DNA from 3 places in the Nostoc sp. LEGE 12447 genome. Region 3 is predicted to be linked to each of the others. Evidence: predicted binding sites of a transcription regulator. Region 3 holds the regulator's gene; each other region holds the start of a gene.

What was found. The regulator NtcA, encoded in region 3, controls nitrogen genes in cyanobacteria. The targets are predictions, from matches to a motif close to TNTGTANNNNNNNNTACANA.
Region 1: the regulator NtcA is predicted to act here: its motif matches at 2,851-2,870, upstream of rpe (ribulose-phosphate 3-epimerase).
Region 2: the regulator NtcA is predicted to act here: its motif matches at 5,754-5,773, upstream of glnA (type I glutamate--ammonia ligase).

The regions. Positions count from the first base shown of each region.
Region 1 is NZ_JADEXT010000011.1:90,510-98,613, forward strand. Features, by position in the region: gene IQ274_RS14405 (hypothetical protein) at 534-740, shown strand; gene IQ274_RS14410 (HetP family heterocyst commitment protein) at 913-1,251, shown strand; gene rpe (ribulose-phosphate 3-epimerase) at 2,117-2,824, opposite strand; gene IQ274_RS14420 (S8 family serine peptidase) at 3,024-4,619, shown strand; gene IQ274_RS14425 (serpin family protein) at 5,126-6,457, shown strand; gene IQ274_RS14430 (AI-2E family transporter) at 6,482-7,648, opposite strand; gene IQ274_RS14435 (hypothetical protein) at 7,860-8,104, shown strand, end outside.
Region 2 is NZ_JADEXT010000001.1:171,137-179,240, reverse strand. Features, by position in the region: gene IQ274_RS00750 (beta strand repeat-containing protein) at 1-824, shown strand, start outside; gene IQ274_RS00745 (NIL domain-containing protein) at 907-1,173, opposite strand; gene cysW (sulfate ABC transporter permease subunit CysW) at 1,404-2,279, opposite strand; gene cysT (sulfate ABC transporter permease subunit CysT) at 2,266-3,126, opposite strand; gene IQ274_RS00730 (sulfate ABC transporter substrate-binding protein) at 3,288-4,436, opposite strand; partial or broken gene IQ274_RS36220 (sulfate ABC transporter substrate-binding protein) at 4,742-4,876, shown strand; gene apcB (allophycocyanin subunit beta) at 5,029-5,538, opposite strand; gene glnA (type I glutamate--ammonia ligase) at 5,896-7,317, shown strand; gene IQ274_RS00715 (hypothetical protein) at 7,448-7,648, opposite strand; gene IQ274_RS00710 (class I SAM-dependent methyltransferase) at 7,939-8,104, shown strand, end outside.
Region 3 is NZ_JADEXT010000043.1:27,047-35,150, reverse strand. Features, by position in the region: gene IQ274_RS29220 (DUF3146 family protein) at 142-411, shown strand; gene IQ274_RS29215 (Holliday junction resolvase RuvX) at 474-929, opposite strand; gene IQ274_RS29210 (DUF3084 domain-containing protein) at 1,045-2,535, opposite strand; gene ntcA (global nitrogen regulator NtcA) at 2,704-3,375, opposite strand; gene fabI (enoyl-ACP reductase FabI) at 3,755-4,531, shown strand; gene hisB (imidazoleglycerol-phosphate dehydratase HisB) at 4,627-5,268, shown strand; gene IQ274_RS29190 (ABC transporter ATP-binding protein) at 5,409-6,392, shown strand; gene IQ274_RS29185 (polysaccharide biosynthesis/export family protein) at 6,930-8,104, shown strand, end outside.

The DNA of each region.
Region 1 (8,104 bases), on a different contig from region 3:
AAATTAAAAGTTGCACAATAGGCAAGTACGTATCGAAATACATTCAGTAAATTTAACTTAAAAATCTACTAACTTCGTAGATGACATTAACGACAAAAAATAGTATATATACGAATGACGTTGTTAAAGATCAAGAATAAATAAATTTTTTCCACTACTCAAAAAAATATGAAAACTTGCCGGAAATTGCTTAATTAACCAGTAGTAAGAAATACAGGCGTTTTAACAGAGAAAATTGATTGAATTAAAAGTCTATAAAGTTTCAGAGGATAAAACTGCATCTACCAAGAGCTACGCCTAGACTTTTGTCCTACCAGTCAAATGAGAAGACAAAAGATAAATTTTTTCCTTTCAGTTACTAACAAGCAAAAGCTACAGTTTCCTCAATTCATCGGATGGAATCTGGATAATTAGCAATGAGCAGCCAACAAACTTGCTTAAAAACTTGATTGTTTTTAATCAAAGGTTAGTTCATGAAAATAATCATCAGGTCAAATGCAGTCGAAACCTCAAGCCAAGGGGACAGTTCAGCAATGAATCTATATAATTTGTATCCCTACTACAAGCTAGCTCTTGCCCAAACTAGTTTACTAGGGGAGTTATCAGCCAAAATCACTAAAACTCTGCTTAATAGCGCCAAGGTAAAGCTCAAACAGCAGAAAAGTTTCAGTCTGTATCTTTACCGCTCAAAGCTGCGGGAGCTAATAAGAGCTTGGGAAAGTTATGTACGCATCTGTTGATAGAGGGATTTTTAGCCCTCGTCAACGTCCAACACCACCAAATTGCTGATAATTTCCCGAAAGCGATTGAACAACTGCAAAAAAGTTAGTGCAGTTTATAAACCTCAATTGAAACGCTAAAAATCGCAGAAACTGAACTAGTTTACTTTATCCAAAATAATTAAACACTATGATGAATCAAGACATTGCTGGTATTAGTAGTAACTTAGATACAACAGTAAAGGCTCAACAATTTGATAAAGTAGTTGAAGCGATTATTGCTGGAAAGTACTCCTGGGCATGTGTTTTAATGCTACGTTTTGCTGGTTATAATCCTCTCCATTACATTCCGTACCGTACCTACAACCGATTGCTGAAAGAAAACTCTCAAACCAACAGAACAAAACAGCAGCAAAGTGAAAATCTAAAAATGCTGAAACATGCTAATGATTCAAGACCTGCTTATCTTGAAGTAGTTGGAAAGCAAAAAACAGAAATCCGTGGCGTTAGTTTAGACCAGAAATTGGGATAAACAATTAACAAACATTAATCAAGGAAATCGCCATTAACTCAAGATATGTCCTTGAAAGGCTATCGAGCCAATTAAAAAATAATTTGGAATCAAGAAATTCTGCCCTAGAGTTGATTGAGTATCTGAAAACCTGCCATGCTAATTTAAAATTGATTGCATGGTAGGTTTTCTATCGCAGTGATTAATTTAATTAATATTTTTTTGCAAAAATCTGCCAAAATGGCAAATATATACTGACGACATTGGTAAACTAATAAGAACGGCAATTTCAACCACAATAGAGGTGATTGGCAGCAAGCAAGTTAATTTAAAAACATAAAATCAATGATTAGTTCTGACTATGAAATAAATCAAACTGATTACAAAAGTAGTCAGCATTTCATGGAGTAAATAACTCCTATCCCAAGATAAATGATGTAACCGTTGCTAATGGTGGTTCTTTTTCTGAGGAAGTCTGAGCAAAAAGAATTTGGGGAGGTGGATTCCCCCAATCCAAATTTTATACAGCTTTCATTGACTGCAGACGATGTGAGTAATGCTTAGAAAACTTTCTATCTTGTGATTGGTGTTGCTTTATTTAATAAAGCAAACGCTTAACACCAATAACAGGGACGGAAACAGGAAAGTTATGGTGAAACCGTTGTCTTGGCTGGTGGAACTAGTAGGTCATACGCTTCTCTTTCAACCATTGTAATCCTAGTCCTCCCAACCTGGATTATCTCTGCTTTCTAAATTTTCAATTTATACAGTAAATACTGGAAGTTCAAAACTTGAAGAGCTTCCAGTATTTTTATGTATAAATAAAAACAGAGTGGACAATTCGACCACCCTATTTTTTGTAGAGAATGGTTAATCCAACAATGAATTAAACCTTGGCTAATTCTGGGGTAGGACGCTTGCTGTTGCGAATTGATGTAATGGCCTCAGCATAATCTTTAGCATTAAATACAGCTGAACCGGCGACAACTGCATTAGCTCCTGCTTCTAAAACTTGCCAAGTATTATTTGCCTTCAGCCCTCCATCCACTTCAATCCAAGGGTCAAGACCGCGTTCATCACACATTTGACGCAGCTTGCGGATTTTGGGTAATACACCAGGGATAAAGCTTTGACCACCAAAACCAGGGTTGACGCTCATAATCAGTACTAAATCGCACAAATCTAGAACGTATTCAATTAACTCTAGAGGACTACCAGGATTAAGTACAACTCCAGCTTTCTTACCAAGCTCTTTAATTTGCCCCAAGGTACGGTGCAGATGTGGAGAAGCATTATGTTCGCAGTGTACGGAGATAATATCAGCACCCGCTTTAGCAAATCCTTCTACATACTTTTCTGGCTCCACAATCATCAAGTGGACATCCAGTGGCTTGGTTGTAACCGGACGAATCGCCTCCACAATCAGAGGGCCTATCGTAATATTAGGTACAAAACGACCGTCCATTACATCAACATGAATCCAATCTGCTCCGGCCGCGTCTACGGCGCGAATTTCATCACCCAGACGGCTAAAATCGGCTGATAGGATAGATGGAGAAATTACAATGGGCTTTTGAGATAGGTTTTGGGTCATGGCTAGTGGGTTTTTAAGCGTCCTCGTCTGTAAGCATTGTAACAAAACATTGAGCAAGACTCATAACTTTGATCCCGGCCTTTTTTGGAAGATAGGGAATAGGGTACAGGTTACAGGGTACAGATTCCCTATCACCTGCTACCTGTAACCTCTCCCCTAATTTCATCACTAATGACCAATGACTAATGACAAATAACAAATGACTAAAAAACTAACCTGGATAATTTGGGGATTAAGTGCTTCTTGTCTGAGTGCGCCAGTAATTGCTTCGGCTTTAGAATCTGCTTTGGGAACTAACGGTATTGATGCTTTGAAGCTACACCAAGCTCCTTATAATTTAATCGGTCGTAAAATTGCTATTGGTCAAGTGGAAATTGGTCGGCCGGGAATGTTTGGGTGGGATAAGGCAGTGTCTAAAAATCGCGCCATATCTTTAGCGGGAGTATTCTTACGCAATGGGCCAGCTAAGTCTAATAGCGGTGTTGACCCTCACGCCTACAATGTTGCTGGTGTAATGGTAAGTAAAGACAAAGCTTTGCCGGGAATTGCTCCGGGAGCGAGATTGTATTCGTCTGCGGTGGGTTCCACTAAAAGCATGGGTCAGCCAGAAGAATGTTTATCAGCCCAGCACATAGCGCTACAAAATAGTGGCGATGTCCGTGCCATTAATTTTAGCTTTGGTGAACCTCTCAGTCGCGATCCTAGACCAGAAGCTATTTTAGACGGCAATGCTTTACTAACTTTATGTGTTGACTGGTCTAGCCGTGTTCATGATGTTTTGTATGCGATCGCAGGCAACCAGGGTAAAGGCGGTATTCCTATTCCTACAGATAATTTTAACGGAATGAACGTGGCTTTTTCATCCCGCCGAGGGGGAATTTTTAACAAGGTAGATGTGGCTAATCTGGCGGGTGCTAACCAAGGAGTGAGTGGAAGGCTAGCTGGAAGGGAATTTGATATTGGTGGCCGCCGCGCTATCAGTTTAGTTGCTCCTGGGAATAATATTCCTTTACTCAATCCAGATGGCAAATTGAACAAGGTTACAGGTACTAGTTTTGCAGCGCCTCAAGTTACGGCTACCGTTGCTCTATTACAAGAATTTGCTGACCGACAGATACGCACAAAACAACCCCACTGGAGCATTGATGCTCGGCATCATCAAGTAATGAAAGCTGTATTGCTGAATTCAGCAGACAAAATCCAAGATAGTGGCGATGGCTTACGGTTGGGAATGAGCCGGACGCTAATTGATAAACAAAATCAAAACTGGCTAGATTCTGATGCTTATAAAGATCCAAAAATTCCCTTGGATGCTCAAATGGGAGCGGGTCATTTAAATACATTTCGCGCTTATCAGCAATTGAGTCCTGGTCAATGGCAGCCATCAACTACGGTGCCAGCTATTGGTTGGGATTATCACAAAGTGGATGTTGGAGCATCTGTTGACTATGTATTAGCAAAACCATTAAAGCAGGGAAGTTTTGTTGCTGTCACCCTAACTTGGGATCGATTGGTAGAACTCAACGATAGAAATACCAACCAACAATATGATGTGGGCGAAAATTTTCGCGATCGCGGTTTGAATAATCTCGACTTATACTTAGTAAAAGCTGATGCTCAAAATTCAGATGCTGGTGCTGTTTGCTCTTCAATCAGCCAAATCGATAGTGTAGAACATATTTTCTGCCCCATTCCTACTACTGGCAATTACAAAATCCGCATCCAGTTTCGTCAAAAGCTTAATGAAGCGACTCAACCCTATAGTTTAGCTTGGTGGAGTGTACCTATCAATTAAAAATAGGTCAGCATAATTTTCATTTATTCGAACAACACTCTCCAATCGGGGCGCATAGGCGTGCGTCCCTATGAAAATTCTGTATTTTATGCAACTAAAAATGTTATTCTATCTCAGGAGTTGCAAAACAATAGCCGAAAAAAAATTTTTCTGTTAGGGGTATTTGATGAATTACCCCTAACTCCTGTAGTTTGGCGTAAATCCTATATCTATAAAAACCCAATAGAAGTGGTTATTTTATGTTAGGTAGTCTACAATACTGTTATTGATAAATAGAAAAGTTCCTCAAAATTGAGATTTTTCATAATTCGTCTGCATAGCCGCCTCAAGTAAGAATTAGCAGCTTTAATGAGTTGTGTTTTATTCCTCTGAGCTATTAACTTGCTGTTACAAAAACTGTAACAGTCTTATTTTCTATTGGATCAAATGCAATAGTAAATCATTGACACAGTGTCTGCGTCAACCATAAGCACAGATCGGGAATCTTTGGCAAGTGAGGTAGCAGAATGAATCGGCAAAAGTTTAGTGATGCAAAAGAAAATTTTCTGCAAAGACGTTATGGTGTGAGTCTGGGCAGACGTTATGCTTTGGCAGCTGCAAGTGTTGTTCTATTCAGTGTATTAGGTTGTTCTCAAGTCGAGAGTAACAAAAGTGCCCTCGCCCAATCTAGTTTACCTCAGCCAGAAACTCCATTGCAAAAAAAAACAGTCAACACTGATACAAGAATAGTTGAGTCTAGCAATAAGTTTGGCTTCAAACTATTTTCAGAAGTTCTGAAAGATGATAAAGGTGAGAATAATATTTTTATCTCACCTTCGAGTGTCGCTCTTGCTCTAGCCATGACCTACAACGGCGCTAGTGGCTCAACTCAACAAGCTATGGCAAAAACCCTGGAATTACAGGGAATGAATCTACCAGAAATCAACTCTTCTTATGCGGCGGTATTAAAGCAGCTTTTAGAAAATCCAGATGCGAAAGTCCAACTGAGTATTGCTAACTCGCTTTGGGCAAATCAAGATGTTAGCTTTGCACCAGACTTTCTCAAGAGAACTCAGGATTTCTATGAAGCTAAAATCAGCAATTTAAACTTTAAAGATGCCGCCGCATCTAATATTATAAATAACTGGGTAAAAGAAAATACTAAGGGTAAAATCACTAAAATAGTTGAAAGTATTGAACCAGATCAAGTGTTGTTTCTGATTAATGCCATATATTTTAAAGGTAATTGGAGTAACGAATTTGACAAAAGTCAAACTGCTCAATACCCTTTTTACATTACATCTGGTAAACGAAAGCAACACCCAATGATGTCACAAGAAGGTGACTATAGGTACTATGAAAGCGAACAATTTCAGGCGGTTAGTTTACCTTACGGTAAAGATGGGAAAATCAGTTTTTATATCTTTCTACCCAAACAGAACTCTAATCTCAAAGCCTTTTATCAGAACTTGAATGTTGAAAACTGGGAAAAATGGATGACTCAGTTCAACAAACAAAAAGGGTTTATTCGTCTACCTCGCTTCAAAACAGATTATGAAGTTACACTCAATGATGCCTTGAAAAGTTTAGGCATGGAAGAGGCTTTCAGTAACAAAGCCAATTTTTCTGGCATGGGTAAAAATTTTGCCATTAGCCAAGTTAAGCATAAAACTTTTGTCGAAGTGAACGAAGAAGGTACTGAAGCGGCTGCGGCTACTTCAGTGGGAATAGTCGCAACATCTTTGAGAGATGAACCAGAACCATTCCGAATGATTGTTGACCGTCCCTTCTTCTGTGCGATTAGGGATAATCAGACGGGAAACGTTTTGTTTATGGGTTCCATTATTGAACCACAATGAGGAGGCAGGAAACCTCCTGCCTCCTTAAGGTAATGTCGCTTCAGAAATACTCAAAGTGTTGTTAGCGTTTGCTTTCGAGGACTCGTTTGCTGCAACGGGTGCAGTTACTTCCCCTGTGCCGCTATCGTTTGTCTCGCGACCAAGACGCAAGGCACTTAAAGCGGTTTTAATGACAACAGCAGTGGGTACTGCCACAATTACACCCAAAAGTCCGCCAATTCTTGCCCCTGTTAAAACTGAAATTAAAATCCAAACTGGATTTAAACCCGTAAAACTGCCTAAAATTCGGGGGGCAATTAAGTTTTCAAGAATTTGCTGTACGATTACTGCTGCTATCAAAACCCTCACACCCATTGAGAAATCTTGCAGTGCTACCAATAGTGTAGTCAGAGCAATGCCCACAGAACCACCAAAGGGGACGAGAGCCATTAGACCAATAGTTAGCCCAAATAGCAGTCCAAATGGTACTTTCAGCCACAAAAAGGTAGGAATGAGGGCTGAAGCCATGCAAGTAGATAAAATTAGCTGGGTGATGAAGAAATTTTGAAAGCTTAGGCGGACTGTTTGGGAGAAAGGAGCGCGAAATTTAGAGGGTAGCCATTCTACTAAACTTTCCCAGAGTTCACTCCCATGCTGTAAAAGGTAGAAAGTCAAAACCATCGTCAAGAGGATATCTAGCAGACTAGTGACTGTAACTACCGCCAGATTTAAAACTTGGCCAGCGATCGCTTGTAATTGTCCCTTGACGCGATCGTTGATTTGTACTACCAGAGCATCGAGGTTAATCGGTAAGCCAAAAGTCTCCGCTTTTTCGTTTAATATCATTAGCTGAGAGCGTCCAGAGTCGATCAACTCTGGCAACCGAGCCACCAGTTGTTGAGCTTGGGTAAGGGCTAACGGAACAAGCGTCACACCCAACGCCAATAAAATCGATAAAGCCAAGAGAAATACTAGGATAGCAACTTGCTCTCGTTTAGCACCATGATGTTCCATCCAACTCACGGGGTAGTTGAGCAGAAATGCTAAAACAGAGGCTCCCACTAAAATGACTATGAGAGAATGGAAATAATTAAAAAATACCGAAAGTGCCCAACCATTTAGAACTAGCAGTGGAACGAATAACGCGATCGCCCCGATTCGCGCTATTGGTGTGAATGTTTGCCACCAGTCGAGTAGCTTGCGTGTCTGCATTTTGAGCTAATTGCGGGATAGAACTAAGTTAAATCTTTCTTTACAGCTTATTATCTCTAACTATATGAGTCTTATTCATCCTTCTAGTTTAGGAGTTATACTAACCCCAATGAAGAATTTTGAATCAAAAGAGAACAGGGAGTGGAGAGCAGGGGAGCAGGGGAGCAGGGGAGCAGGGGAGCAGGTGGAGAATAATAATGCCCAATGCCCCATGACGGCAGTTGCTCCACTAGGGGAAACCCCAAGACCGCACGGTCTCCCCAATGCCCCATGCCCAATCCCCAAAACCCAGTTGTTTTTATATTTGATTCCGATTATCGGCTTTTTTCCATCTTTGTGGACTCTCTATCGGGGGCAGGCCAGCCGGGAACAACTTGCTGTTAGCCGTCTGTCTATCACTTTGGCACTTACTTGGCTGTTGGGATATTTATTATTAAGTACCGGAGCCACAACTTC
Region 2 (8,104 bases), on a different contig from region 3:
CATCAGCAGTGATTGGCAATGTTGACACCTTGCAATTTACAGGGAGTGGTTTAACTGCCCGAAATCTGCAACTAACTCAAAATGGCAGCAATTTGGAAGTCACCTTTGAAAATGTGGCTAATACCAAAGTTACTCTGCAAAACTTTCAGTTAGAAAACCTCGATAACTTGCCAGCTTCAGGAACAAGACTTGCCATTGGTAATATTTTATTTGATGGGCAAAATAACATTGCCGACAGCTTTGATGTCTTTGATGCAAATTCCACTCAAACTAGCCTGTACAACAAGAACACGGTAACTTTCCTCAATGAACTCAACAATAACATCACGGGTTTTGACAACTCTGCTGATGTGGTCAATGGTCAAGGAGGTAACGACAAAATCGACGGCAAGAGTGGCAACGATATATTGCGGGGTGGTGCTGGTAATGACACTCTCATTGGTGGTGCAGGTAATGATACCCTTGTAGGTGGTGCGGGTACTGACAAATTTTTGTACAACACCAATGCTCCCTTTGCCAGTGCTGCTGTTGGTGAAGATACGATCGCTGACTTCAAACACTTCCAAGGCGATAAAATTATTCTGGATAAGACTACTTTTAGTGCGATCGCTTCGACCCCTGGAATAGGTTTTAGTAATGTCAGTGATTTTCAAGTGACCAATTTAGGCAAAGCCAGCACAGCGAAAATTGTCTATGACGCTGTGAGTGGGCAGTTGTTCTACAATCCAAATGGTAGTGAGGCTGGTTTTGGTAGTGGTGGTCTATTTGCCACTCTTAGCGGTGCCCCCGCTCTCACAGCTACAGACTTCATTATTCAAGCGTAGTTGGTTAATATAGTAGTTCTTTATCGGGTATTCGTGAGGGCGTGCAGCTAGCTGTGCGCCCATACTATTGTTGCTATAATCCTTACCAATCAATTGTTTTAGTATCATCCCAGACTTCTAATTCCAAATCATGGAGATAAGTTAGTCCGCTCTGAATTTGTGCATCTGTTCCTTGTAATTCAAGGTCAAACCAACCATCCCCGACAGCATTGGCTCCCAGAATGGCTGCTGTGATATTCACAGTCAGATTGTAGTCAGACACTAGGCGAGAAATCACAGGTTCTTGGTGATAGTCCTTGGGAATTCTGAGTCGAATCCGTTTATTGGTAGGTGTGTTACTAGACATAATTAGTTAATAGCCGTAGAGGGGAGTGGGGGCAGAGGGGTGGAGGGAAACAAGGATGAATAAAAGGGAAAAGGTTAAAGGGGAAAGGGATGAACAGGTCGCGCCACTTGTGGGCGAGGTTTTTACCTTCCTCATAAAATTTGGATTATTTCGCGCCACTTGCGGGCGAGGTTTTACCTTTCCCCCTTCCCCTTTCCCCCTTCCCCTTCTTATAACCAATGCCCAAAACCTAACTATTCAACATCTTTGATGCTGGTTTTCCGTTCTAAAATCTCTTTTAGCACCAAAGTTACTACTGCTAGCAATGCTAACAATACAGCCGCAGAGAAGGCAGCTTCGGTTTCATACTGTTTGTAAGCATCTTCTACAAACAGTGGTAAGCTCTGGGTTTGGTCAGCAATATTGCCAGATACCACCGAAACTGCCCCGAATTCACCCATTGCTCTGGCATTGGTCAAAATTAAACCGTAGAGTAAGCCCCAACGGATGCTAGGTAAGGTGACACGCCAAAATATCTGCCAATCTTTCGCACCGAGAGTTCTAGCAGCTTCTTCTTGATCCTTACCAAATTCCTCTAAAACGGGAATCACTTCCCGCGCCACAAAGGGCATACTCACGAAGGCTGTAGCCAGCACCATACCTGGAAAGGCAAAGATTATTTTGATATCATGTGCCTGGAGCCAAGGGCCAAACCACCCATTGCGTCCGTAAAGTAGCACAATCATCAATCCTGCAACTACGGGCGAGATGGAAAAGGGCAGGTCAATAATGCTCAAAACTATGGCTCGTCCAGGAAATTTATGACGAGCGATCGCCCAAGCTGCACATAGCCCAAATACTGTATTTAAAGGCAGAGAAATTACAGCCAGCAAAAGTGTCAGCCAAGCTGCATGGAGAAAAGCTGGTCGTGTCAGGTTGGATAGAAATGGCCCAACTCCCTTACTGAAGGCTTGAACAAAAACGTTGATTGCAGGGATGTATTGAACTAAAGCTAAATAAGCGATCGCTATACCAATTAAAACTATTGGCACCCAACTCTTCTGCTCTTTAGGCTTGGCTGTATGTGTATCAGATGCAGATGAGTGAAAACTTGGCTTATCTACTGTCATATCGTCTTGCCCATGCTTGTAAGAAATTAATTGCTAATAGCAATACCAACGAAATTGATAGTAAAACTATGCCAATTACTGTTGCACCAGAATAGTCATACTGCTCTAACCGTTGGAAAATCAATACAGGTGCGATCAAATCTTGATAGGGCGTATTAGAAGAGATAATTACAGTTGACCCATATTCGCCAACCGCACGGGAGAAACCCAAGGCAACACCAGTTAAAATCGTCGGAAATAAAGGTGGCAAAATTACTTTCCAAAAGGTCTGCCATTGAGAAGCGCCTAGACACCAAGAAGCTTCTTCAATTTCATGTTCCATTTCCTGAAGTACGGGTTGCACAGTTCTCACAATAAAGGGTAGTGAGATAAATATCATTGCCACCGCTACTCCTGTGCGAGTAAAAGCTACCTTAATTCCCAGTGGTGCTAGTAGCGAACCTATCCAGCCATTATCACTGTAAACAGTTGCTAGGGTTAGCCCCGCTACTGAAGTTGGCAGTGCAAAAGGTAAATCTACTGTGGCATCAATCAAGCGTTTGAAGGGAAAGTCGTAGCGCACCAGAACCCAAGCAATTAGAGTACCAAATACGCCATTGAGTAAGGCAGCAAATATTGCCGTGACAAAAGTTACATTATAGGTAGCTAATGCGATATCACTGGTTGCGATCGCCCAAAATCTCGCCGGAGGTTCCGTACTCGCTTTCAGGAACATGGCAATTATGGGGATAAACAACATCACTGTCAGGTATGCTATTGTGATTCGCCAAGTCCAGGGAACCCGCCGCAATTTCTTCCAGAATGGTGTTTTGCGCTCAACTTCCAAAGAAGAAGATACAGTCGTCATAGTCAAGAATTCAAAATTTAAATTTCACAAGAATTTTTTTGCCAGTATTCGTAATTGCTAATTCGTAATTCAAAGACATTCCAACAAATTTTAATTTTCGATAAAATAATTTTGTAAGGTTATCACTACGAATTACGAATTACGAATTACTTAATTACCGTTTATTTTTGGGCTTGAATCTTATCAAACACGCCCCCATCGGCGAAAAATTTCTTATCGATTGCACTCCAACCGCCGAAGTCTGCAACTGTACCCAAAGTTTTCACCTTGGGAAATTTGTCTGTGACTTCTTTAGTTTGAGCTAAAGTCTCATCCACAGGACGGAATCCTAATTTGACAAACTCTTGCTGTGCTTCTGGAGTATAGAGGTATTTCACAAAACCTTCAGCAACTTCGCGGGTTCCATGCTTATCGACATTCTTATCTACCACTGCGATCGGATTGTCGATGGATATGTTTACATCGGGAATGACATAATCAACCTTCTCGCCCTTTTGCTGTGCCAAAATGACTTCGTTTTCGTAGTTGATTAAGACATCTCCCTGCCCTTGCTTGGCAAATGTATCAGTAGCTTCCCGTGCATCTTTAGGCAAGATTGGCACATTTTTGTAAACTTTAGTCACAAATTCAGTGGCTTTAGCCTCATCGCCACCTGTTTTAATCACAGAATCCCATAGTGCTAAGAAATTCCACTTAGCAACACCTGAAGTTTTGGGGTTAGCAGTAATTAGTTTTACACCGTCTTTAGCTAAATCTTGCCAGTTTTTGATGCCTTTAGGATTGCCGGAACGAGTTACTAATGCTGCAACTGATTTGGAGACAATACCGTTGTTGGGAACTTCTTTCTCCCATCCTGGCTGAATCAATCCAGCCTTCTCAATCTTTGAAGTGTCTCCAGCTAGTGCCAAGTGGACGACATCTGCTTCCAAGCCATCGATAACAGCGCGAGTTTGAGAACCAGAGCCGCCATAGCTTTGCTTGAAGACGACAGTTTGATTATGATCTTTCTTCCACTGTTCTACAAATTTAGGAATAATTGCTTCGTGAGCCGCTTTGGTGACAGCAAAGGAAACCAGAGTTAGTTCAACACTATCTTTGTTTGCAGCCACAGGAGTAGCGCTAGCATTAGGGGTTTCAGAAGAAGAAGTATTCCCAGTTCCTCCACCAGAGCAGGCAGCAAGCGCCACACTCAATACAGTCCCTACCAAAAAGAGTGATACAAAACCTTTAAGCGAATTTAGTCTGAACCGATATGTTCCATGTTCAGCAATTGCTTGTAATCTTTTCAGTGGGTGTTGCCACAAACTCATTCCATTTCCTCCGCTAAATCTACAGATAACTGATGGGAATACAGTTATATAGTGTTTATCATACCGGATGATTACATCTAACTAGTTGCAAACACCAATAAACCTCACATTCTTCATCAAGAATATGGTGATTCTACCAATTATGTAAGGAATTACAATACTTTTATTTTCAAGTATCAAGCAATTTGCTAGGGAATTGAGAATTAGACATTAGTTATTTTTTCTCCCTCATTTGAAATAGTAGTCGGATATTTTACATATCTTCACTACGAGTTTCCCCAGGAAAAATCAAAATTTTTAGTATAAAGGAAGTACAGAATAAATTTCCTAAGATTTCTAAGCTTTACAACGTTCAGAGTTTGGGAGGCTGGGATACTGTTCAGAAGAAGTTTTTCGATGACGGCGCAATATTCGACAAAATCCAAAGTGGACAACGCTAACATGGCCTTTTTGAACTGAATTAGAGAGGCGTGACATTGCCCTTTAGCGGCAAAAACTTGGATTAAAAAAGCGATCGCTCTTTCCCAACAAAGACAAAAGTGCGATCGCTATTTATATTTATGTCTTGGCAGACATCCCGCCCACCTAAAATCTAAATATCTATCTCGCTCAACTCGCGTGTGATGTGATCAAATGGTTCATCCACAAAAGCAGTATTAACCACACCTGCTGCTGCTACTTGCTCCTTAATCAGATCCTTGAGAATCTGGATACCGCGAACCGTAGGTCCAATAGGCACGCCTAGAGAATTGTAAGTTTCCCGTAGCCCTTGTAGCACTCGTTCATCCAATACATTTGTGTTCCCAGCAACTAGTGCATAGGTAGCGTAGCGCAAATAGTAATCAAGGTCGCGCAGACAAGCTGCATAACGACGAGTTGTATAGGAATTTCCACCGGGGCGAATCAATTCTGGCAGTTCTTCATATAACTTCAAACCCGCCTGCTTGACAAGTGCAGCCGCATTAGAATTTATCGCCGCCGCCGCTTGGACTCGGACTGTACCACTGTCAAAGTAAGACTTTAGGCTATCGATCGCATTCCGGTCAAAATACCGACCAGCTAAGTCATAATTCTTAATTAAACTTGTTACCGCATCGCGCATTCTTTTTTCTCCCAATCCTTGCTATTTATGGTTTGATATTTATTTGGCTGCACTTACGCACCAGTAAATTTTTGTGCTATTTAAAATAGATTCGGCACAAAAACAATCTATCCACTATTTAAGGATTCTATGCCAAAGTTGACCCCTATATGATGAACTTTCCAGTTTTGTACAGATGAGCGCTGAAAGGTTAATATAACCTGATAATCCAGATATCTGTAACATAAACTACAAAATCAGCTAATGTCTACTATTTAAGATATTTCTGGTGTGTCACGGTCTGATTGAGATCAGCAGGGTTAGGATGCAATGTAAGATTCTGGTTGACTTTAGGAAATTGGTAGAGAAGGAGTAACAATGACTACACCACAAGAACTCTTGAAGAGAATTCAAGATGAAAAAATTCAACTGATTGATCTCAAATTCATCGACACAGTAGGGACTTGGCAGCACCTCACACTGTACCAAAACCAAATCGATGAGACTGCGTTCACTGATGGCGTAGCTTTTGACGGTTCCAGCATTCGGGGTTGGAAAGCGATCAACGAATCGGACATGACGATGGTACTCGACCCCAACACTGCTTGGATCGACCCATTCATGGAAGTGCCAACACTAAGTATAATTTGTAGTATTAAAGACCCCCGCACGGGTCAACCATACAACCGTTGCCCACGGGTTATTGCCCAAAAAGCAATAGATTACCTGGTTGCCAGTGGCATTGGTGATACAGCCTTCTTTGGCCCTGAAGCTGAGTTCTTTATCTTTGATAGTGCTAGGTTTGCCCAAACTGCTAACGAAGGCTATTACTTCTTAGACTCCGAAGAAGGTGCTTGGAATTCCGGTAAAGCCGGTACAGATGAAAAACCCAACTTGGGTTACAAACCACGCTTCAAAGAAGGTTACTTCCCAGTCGCACCGACGGATTCTTTCCAAGATATCCGTACAGAGATGCTGTTGACAATGGCAGAATTAGGTGTGCCCATTGAAAAACATCACCACGAAGTTGCTACTGGTGGTCAGTGCGAACTAGGTTTCAAGTTTGGGAAGTTGATCGAAGCGGCTGACTGGTTGATGATTTACAAATATGTCATCAAGAACGTTGCTAAAAAATATGGCAAAACCGTCACCTTCATGCCAAAACCGATTTTTGGCGATAACGGTTCGGGAATGCACTGTCACCAGTCCATCTGGAGAGACGGCCAACCTCTGTTTGCAGGTGATAAGTATGCTGGTTTGAGTGATATGGCGTTGTACTACATTGGTGGTCTTCTCAAACACGCACCAGCGCTGTTAGCAATTACTAACCCCAGTACCAACTCATACAAGCGCCTAGTACCTGGTTATGAAGCTCCTGTAAACTTGGCTTATTCTGAAGGGAACCGTTCTGCTTCTATCCGTATTCCTCTATCTGGTAAAAACCCCAAAGCCAAGCGTTTAGAATTCCGTTGTCCAGATGCTACATCTAACCCCTACTTGGCATTTGCTGCAATGCTTTGTGCTGGTATCGACGGCATCAAGAACAAAATACATCCTGGTGAACCCTTAGATAAGAATATCTATGAACTCTCTCCAGAAGAGCTTGCAAAGGTTCCCTCAACTCCAAGTTCTTTAGAACTGGCATTGCAAGCACTAGAAAACGATCACGCTTTCTTGACAGAATCAGGCGTATTCACGGAAGACTTTATCGAAAATTGGATTGACTACAAGCTTAACGAAGCCAAGCAGTTACAGCTACGTCCTCATCCCTATGAGTTTTACCTCTACTACGATGCTTAATTAATTAAATTAAGAATCGTATCTAACTAAAATTAATAAGTTTAGCCACCCTAGAGTACAGGGTGGCTTTTTTTCCAGAGTTGCCAGTTGAGATATTCACTCAAAAAATCTAGCTTCAAACTCTTGAAACTTAACTCATGGAAGCGTGGCTGGGTCCATAAATCATCCGACTACTAGCATCTACCTTCCCTTGAATTGGGTTCCAGTAGTGAGAGACTTCTTCAGGAAGACCAAGTTCTTGTGCGGCCCGCATCAGCATTGATTGTTGGCGATTCTTGACTTGCTGATGTTCACGCACCATCAACGCACGAGATTTATCTGCGATAGACATAACCATAGTCCTCTTTATTTGGTGAATATATAATTTTTGTTTTCTTACAAGACTAATATAACAAAAAATCTGTAACATAAGCTACTTTTTACATAAATTTATATTTTGCTTTGCTGACAATATTAGCCATTTGTCCCCAAAGCTGGAAAAATCTTCCTTAATCTATCTATGATGGCTAAAATCATCTGGCTTCAAGTTTGTCTTGCCTGGGAGCTTTTACTTTTCCAACAGGAGGTAATTTTTTCGTTACAATTATTTACATAAAAGTAATCAAAACTTAAGCTATTTTTATGCCTGAGAGTTTAACTAAGCTGACTTATCAGACCTTTCAGCAGGGTAAAAATTACTTTGGTCTGGCTCACAAGATATTAAGTTCACAGTTGAGGAACCTGGTGTATCCGACACTTCAACAAAAGACCAAACCCATCCCAAATGAGCTTTTAGTCAAGCTTCAAC
Region 3 (8,104 bases):
ATTTAGCATTATCCATTAGTACCATTCTGACTCAACTAAAAATACTCACTTTGTCAGTTTGTCTATTTAGACTATGTTTGGTACATAAAATAAGAAGCCAGTCTAATATGAGCGGCTGTTATTCTACACTTGACATAAAGCATTGTGAGTGCTAAAAGACGACTGCCAGAAACCATTGCCCATGTCAGAATCACCCGCCAATCTTGGCAACACGGCTTCCTTGAGGGTGAAGTGAGTGCAGGTGAGTTTGAGTGGCATTTCCAGTGGCATTTTCGCCGGGGAGAACTTGCCGTCAAGCCTTCCCAAGGCCGCGCTTTAATCAAAGAACCCCTTGGTCGATTTTTGGAGCAACAAGATTATCAGCTAGAGCCTGGAGGAGATTATGCTTTTACTATTCGGGCGGAACTTTAAAAGTTAGGAGTTAGGTGAGACGCGATTAATCGCGTCTGTACAGGAGTTAAGGATGTCATTCCTCACTCTTGACTGCTGAGTGTTGATTCTGTGAGGCGGTTTAAATATCTTTCGATTAGGAGAATGGCAACAATGTCATCTATCGGTCTTGGAGGCTGTCGCAGACCTTGTGGCAATAACTTTGTTAGTCCTTTGGGTGGGAACATTTGCCAATAGCGATCGCGTGCTTCTAAGGTTGTATATCGCTCATCTACTAAAATAATACTCAGAGGTTCTGTCAATTCCTGATATAGTTGCTGTCTCCACTGCTTGGCTGTAGTTTGGTCGCCCATCACCATCAAGGAGATGGGAAACTTTTGACGCAGTGTTTCAATGGTAGCGATCGCCTCTTTGGCTAACGCAACCTGATGATAATACAATTGTCGATCCAGTCCCATCACCGCTAACCCACACTTATCTCGACCTGGATCAAACCCCAATATGACTGGTTGCGTTGGTGAAAATTCGCGTAAAGTCATAAGAAATTAAAAATAAAAATTGAGAATTAGAAATCAATAAATGCAATTACAGCAACTATTTTGACTGCTGTTGAATATGTTTAAATCTTACTAATAACAGTGTGCAAATAATGTTTTAAGTACTAAAAATAATTTTTCCGTTGACTATTGCCACTAATTTTACTCTCAATGGCCCGGCTGTATAAGTGTCCTCTGCTGCGATCGCTTTGATTTCTAAGGGTTGATTATACTGTCTTAATTGGGCGACAAAGCGCAAGAAAGTCCCCTCTACTTGCACATCTTCGACAATTCCGGCATTACGGGCCCGAAATTGGGAAGCAGAAATTAGTATTTCCAGCCTTTGCTGTAACTGATACGATGTCATAGTTTTGGAATCGGCACTAGTTGTAGCTAGGACTGCGCCTCCCGAAAAAACCAATTGATTTCGCGCTGTATCGGCGAAAAACTCTATCTGCTTTTCTCCCCTGACGTAATTACCAGCCGAGAAAATTCGCACCACATATTCTTGACCATCGCTAATCTGCTTGCTCAATTGGTCAACCCGATCCTGAGTCACGCGTAGTAGCTCTACATTGGCAGGATTTGCCCCAGGCTCACTTAATTCGAGGTTGGCGTTGCGATTGGCTTCTTGTAAAAGTTGTACCACTGCCTGACGAGCCGCAGCAGGTTGGGTAACACGAATTACAGCACCAGACAAAACTTGACCGCGAACTAAGGCCAACTTACCTAGACGCAGGTCGCGGTAAGACTGATAATATTTTTCCAGCCTGGCAACTTCTAGTTCTAGTTGCTCTTGTTGCGCTTCCAATTCTTTGAGGCGCGATTCCCGTTTGGCAATCACTTCCTCTCGTGCTGCAACTTCTACATTCCGCTTTTGAATCAATTGATCGAGTTGGCCAATTTTTTTATCGCGTTGTTCTATGGCTTCTTGACGGTTAGCCAGTTCGCGATCGCGTTTTTCAATAGCTGTTTTGGCTTCGTCAATGGCTTTTTTCGCTTCAGCGTACAGTCGTTGTCGTTCTGTCTTCAGTAGTTCAACTGCCGCCTGTAGCTCTTTTCTTTGATTGGAAACGCTTTGCAACTCAGCTATGGCTTTTTGGTACTGAGTTACAACTTGTCCTAATTGACCTTGAGTGCGTTGGAGTTGAGTTTGAGTTTGAGCTTGTTGACTAATGGTGCGGTTCAACTGAGCTTGTGTTTGGAGTTGTTTGGCATTTGCTGCCTGTAAAGACTGATTAATTGCCTGTAAGTCTTGTTGTGCTTTTGCTTGGGCAATTCTTGCTTGATTTAGCTCACTTTCTACCTGACTTTTCTGAGTTTCTGCGGTTTTTAGCTGTTCCCGTTTCTGTCTGAGGTCTGTTTGAATATCTTCTAATTCAAAAACTCCCTTTCGCAAGCCTTCATCGGCAGCGAATAAAATTCCTAATGTTGATGCTGAAATCAAACCGCCCGTAAAAATAGTTACCACTACGGCAGTATTTTTCGGACGAAGCTTAAAAAGTGAGAGGCGGGCTTTGCCAACTCGTGTGCCGATGCGATCGCCCACGGTGGCAATTACGCCTCCCAGAATTAAAATTGCTGCGATGAGGATGTATCCGGTGGTCATCTTTAGCTACCGAAATCCTTCCAGATACAGCCTACTACTTTTAAGCATTGTCTGCGGAGAAGTGGAAGTTGGCAATAGCTGAAATTATTCAATTTTAGATTTACCTCTAGCTATTAGTGTCATCTTTCAAAATAGAACACGCGCCGATTCCCCTTTCTCCGATTGATTTTATGTGAATTGCCTACTTAAGGTAACAGGTTTATGCACGGTAATCTTCTTTTTGTGGATAGAAATCATCTTTTTCTCACGCAAATCCCCTAGTAGCCTAGTAACAGTAACACGAGTTGAACCAATTGCTTCTGCGATCGCCTGATGAGATAACTTCAGATCAATAGTTATCCCATCTGCACAAGGAACGCCAAAATCCCGACAAAGAATTAATAAAAAACTCACCAACCTAGAACCCATATCTCGGTGAGCAAGAGTTTCAATCATCATCTCTGTCTGTAAAATGCGCGAAGAAAGACCCCGCAGCATTAACATTGATAATTCTGGATTTTCCTTAAGTGCTTGCTCTACTTGTTCAATTGGGGCTGACAGTAATTCCACAGGGGTAAATGCAACCGCATGGTAAAACCTATCCGACTTATTTCCTGTCAGCAATGACAAAACACCAAAAACACTATTTTCCCGAAGCAATGCTACTGTTATTTCCTCTCCTGCCTCGTACACCCTAGAAAGTTTAACAGCACCTTTCAAAAGAAAATAAACTCGTTCGGCAGGATCGCCAGGAAAAAAGATCGTTTTATTGCGTTCAAACGTTTCCACAACTGGCGGAAACGCCCCGGTCGCCATCTGACGAAATACATTTGCTAGGGCTTTATCTTGTGTCACGATCATCTCCCTTCCCCTACCCAATGCCGGAAAAACAAAAACTGATTACCTAAGAATACACCCGAAAAATGAATAAAGCACCGTCAACCTTTCTGTACTTTCCTATACTCAAACTAATCGCTTCATAACTGTTTGTTTATAATGATACATAATTGTTGATCCTTTCAGCTACTAATTGTTGATAAGTAGTTCCAATAACTGTATTAAAAAGGGTTTTTTAAAGAACAAATAAAGATATCTTGAGAAAATCTTTAGGAAAAATCAAGATTTTTGTCATAGCAAACACCCTTCTCAATATTCATTTTTGCAAATCCTGTATAAAACAAAGACAAACGTGCCTCAGATTCTAGTATGCTCCTAATGATCGATCGCATTAACAATTTCTATGCTGAATCTGACTGGAAAAAATGCTCTTGTTACAGGTATTGCCAATAACCGCTCGATCGCCTGGGGCATCGCCCAACAGCTGCATAAAGCCGGAGCAAACCTGGGTATTACCTACCTGCCGGATGAACGCGGCAAAATGGAGAAAAAAGTTGCGGAGTTGGTAGAACCCCTCAACCCAAGCTTATTTCTTCCTTGTAATGTCCAAGATGAAGAACAGATTCAATCTACCTTTGAGACAATTCGTGAGCAATGGGGGAAGCTAGACATTCTCATCCATTGTCTGGCCTTTGCCAGTAAAGACGATTTAAGTGGAGACTTTAGCCAAACCTCTCGTTCTGGCTTCAACACTGCCTTAGAAATCAGTACCTACTCGCTGGTGCAGTTAAGTGGTGCAGCGAAACCTTTGATGACTGAGGGAGGTAGTATCGTCACGCTGACATATTTAGGCGGTGTTAGAGCAATCCCTAACTACAACGTTATGGGAGTTGCTAAAGCAGGGTTAGAAATGAGCGTGCGTTACCTAGCTGCTGAACTAGGGCCGAAAAATATCCGCGTCAATGCCATCTCCGCAGGCCCCATCCGCACCTTAGCATCTTCAGCAGTGGGTGGAATTTTGGATATGATTCATCATGTCGAAGAAGTAGCTCCCCTGCGCCGTACTGTCACTCAGCTAGAAGTGGGGAATACTGCCGCTTTCTTATGTAGTGATTTGTCCAGTGGTATTACCGGACAAGTTCTATATGTAGATGCAGGATATGAAATTATGGGAATGTAAGATAATTTGGGGAGTAGGGAGTCGGGAGTAGAGGGAGTAAGTAAAAAATTATTCTTGCCGATTCCCCATTCCCCATTCCCCATTCTCCACTTCCCATGCAAACAACCAATCGCCAAGTTAATTCAAACTACGACCAGTCAACTAAAACCCCTCGGATTGCCACTATTCACCGCACTACTGGTGAAACTGATGTACAAGTTACCATCAATTTGGATGGTAGAGGAACTTGCACGGCAGCAACAGGCATTCCGTTTTTGGATCACATGTTGCATCAAATTGCCTCCCACGGGCTGATTGATATAGATGTCCAAGCCAAGGGAGACTGGGAAATTGATGACCATCACACCAACGAAGATGTAGGCATTACTTTAGGCCAAGCTTTCAACCAAGCACTAGGCGACAGAAAAGGTATTGTCCGCTTTGGTAATTTTCTTGCGCCATTGGATGAAGCTTTAGTTCAGGTAGCGCTAGACTTTTCTGGACGGCCTCACCTCAGCTACGGCTTGCAAATTCCTACCCAGCGCGTAGGAACTTATGACACCCAACTCGTGCGCGAATTCTTTGTAGCATTGGTGAATCATAGCCAAATGACACTCCACATTCGGCAACTGGATGGCATTAATTCCCACCACATCATAGAGGCGACATTTAAAGCCTTTGCAAGAGCAACACGGCTAGCAGTGGAGATTGACCCCCGTCGTGCTGGTCTAATTCCCAGTTCTAAAGGCGTTCTCTAAAAGTTGTAAAAAGGGGCATTAGTTATTTCCCCTATAGTCTCCAATCCCCAATAATTGACACACGACTTGGTGATGGTTATTATCAGCCTACTAGGTAACTTGTAATTAATACCAAGCTGGTTATTAGTGGTTGAACCAAGATGAAGTCTGTTGCAGATGACCCTGATTCTCAACTTAATACGGCAGACACTCCGCCAGTAGTCCTAACTTCTGAGTTGCGAAAAGTCTATCGCACTGGTTTTTGGCTAAATCAAAAAGTCGTATCTCTCAAAAACTGTTCTTTAACGGTTTACAAAGGTGAAACCTTTGGGTTGCTAGGGCCAAACGGTGCTGGTAAAACCACCCTTTTAAAATTGTTGCTGGGAATTATTCATCCCACTTCTGGACGGGGATTTTTATTGGATAAGCCTATAGGCGATCGCAGTGTTAAGCAACATATTGGCTATTTGCCAGAAAATCCCTATTTGTATGACTATCTCACTGGCTGGGAATTTTTGCAGCTAGCTGCTGGACTATTCCAAATTCCCCAAAGTGTCCAACGCCAACGCATTCCCCAACTGCTGGAATTAGTAGGTTTATCCCAAGCTGATGCTCGCAAAAAGCTTTTACGCCGCTACTCAAAAGGAATGCTACAGCGTGTTGGTATGGCACAGGCGCTAATTAATGAGCCAGATTTAGTTTTTCTCGATGAACCCATGTCTGGTCTCGATCCGGTGGGACGTTACCAAATGCGGGAAATCATCTTGGCACTAAAAGCTGCTGGAAAGACGATTTTTTTCAATAGCCACGTTCTTAGTGAAGTAGAACAGATTTGCGATCGCATTGCCATCCTTGCTCAAGGTGAACTAATTTGCTCTGGTTCCCTTAATGAACTTTTAGGCGTAGAGAACACATATCATGTAAAAGGTCAAGGTGGTGACTGGGAAATTCTCAAAAAATGGATACCCACTCTCAGATTTGAACCTGATGGTTCCTGGCAAGGTACACTACAAGACGATTACTATGATTTCCTCGCTAGTGTTCGTCTGATGGAAGGTAAAATTATTGCTATGAACTTGTCACGTTACTCCCTAGAAGAGTTTTTTATTCAACAAATTCAAAGAAAAAATAACTCTGTTAATTAATTTCGTTGCCAAATACTCAATTATAGATTTTTTTGAACAACGTATATACGTGGTATCTTTTTACAGAATAACCTTAAATTTCCGCCTTTTTGAGTTTATCTTTGCTCAATCCAACTCACAAAAAAACTAAATTTCGACCTTTTTTCAAGATTATTTGTAGTTAATCAATAATGGAGTTCATAATTTTTGCAAAAATTACTACTAATAGAATATTTAGAATCACAGGTTAAGTGTCATTTAATTGACTTTGGTAGAAATGCGTTATTCGTAAGTACCTATTTACATAACAGACAATTTTTTATATAAACTGCGTTTATCTCCGTAAGTCACATATTTTTTGATAATCCCCATATTCAAGTTTGCTCAACTTTAAATTAACTTCACTAAAAATTCAAATTCAATAAACAAATTTCCTCCGGAAAATTACACTTTTCGGGGAAAATAAGAGTGTTGGGGAACTTGAATACTTAGGTATAGTCAAAATAAAAATGTTTAGACAGTACTTTATTAATCGTAGTTTCAGAATCTAAGGTAAATATGCTTAACACAAGTTTGTTTAAATTCAAATTCCTAACTCAGCCAGTTGTGGGTGTGGCTTTGTTAAGTGCTGTCAATGTCGCTGTGCCATTTGCGAGTCTAGCTCAGGGACAACCATTACCACCAACGACACAAACACCAAGCACACAAACACAATTAGATACTAATTATTCATTAGGAGGCGGCGATCGCATCCGGGTAAATGTATTTGAAGTACCTGAATATACAGGAGAATACCAAGTTCCCCCAGGTGGAGCAATCAACCTACCTTTAATTGGCAGTGTGTCAGTCCTCGGTCTAACAACTGAACAGGCTGCTGACGAAATTGCTAGAAGATATGCTCGCTTCCTCAAACGTCCCTTAATCTCAGTCAATTTGTTATCGCCTCGTCCTATCAATGTTTTCGTTGCCGGAGAAGTGACACGTCCAGGAGCTTACACTCTTAGCTTGAGCGGAGGCGCGGGAGACAATCCAGGCGTACAGTACCCCACTGTATTAGCTGCATTGACAACAGCACAGGGCGTAACCTTGGCTGCGGATGTGAGTCAAATTCAATTAAGGCGTAAAATCGGACGTTCTTCAGAGCAAGCCGTTAGTGTCAATTTGAAGGAACTTATCCAAACAGGTAGGTTATCACAGGATATTACCTTGCGTGATGGAGACACCATAGTTGTGCCAACAGCAACCAACTTCAACGTGGCAGAATCTCGTAATATATTTGCATCTAACTTTGCTGCCAGCCAAACCACGCCTCGCACGGTAACAATTATCGGTGAAGTTAATCGTCCCGGTTCGTATCTGGTCACCCCAGCCAGCACAGATGCTCAGGGGGGCGCAGCAACTAACAGTGGTACTGCTAATCCCAATGGTCTACCAAACGTGACACGGGTTATTCAACTAGCTGGGGGAATTACAGCACAAGCTGATGTTCGTAATCTCAGGCTACGTCGACTTACAAGAACTGGCTCAGAACAAGCTATAGATATTAACCTTTGGCAACTATTGCAGAGTGGCGACGCTAGTCAAGACATCATCGTGCAAGACGGAGATACAATTGTTATTCCGACGGCAACTGAGATTAACCCCGCAGAAGCTACTCAATTAGCTACCACTACTTTGTCTCCTACACGTATTCAAGTTGGTGTGGTAGGTGAAGTTAAAAAACCAGGGTTAAC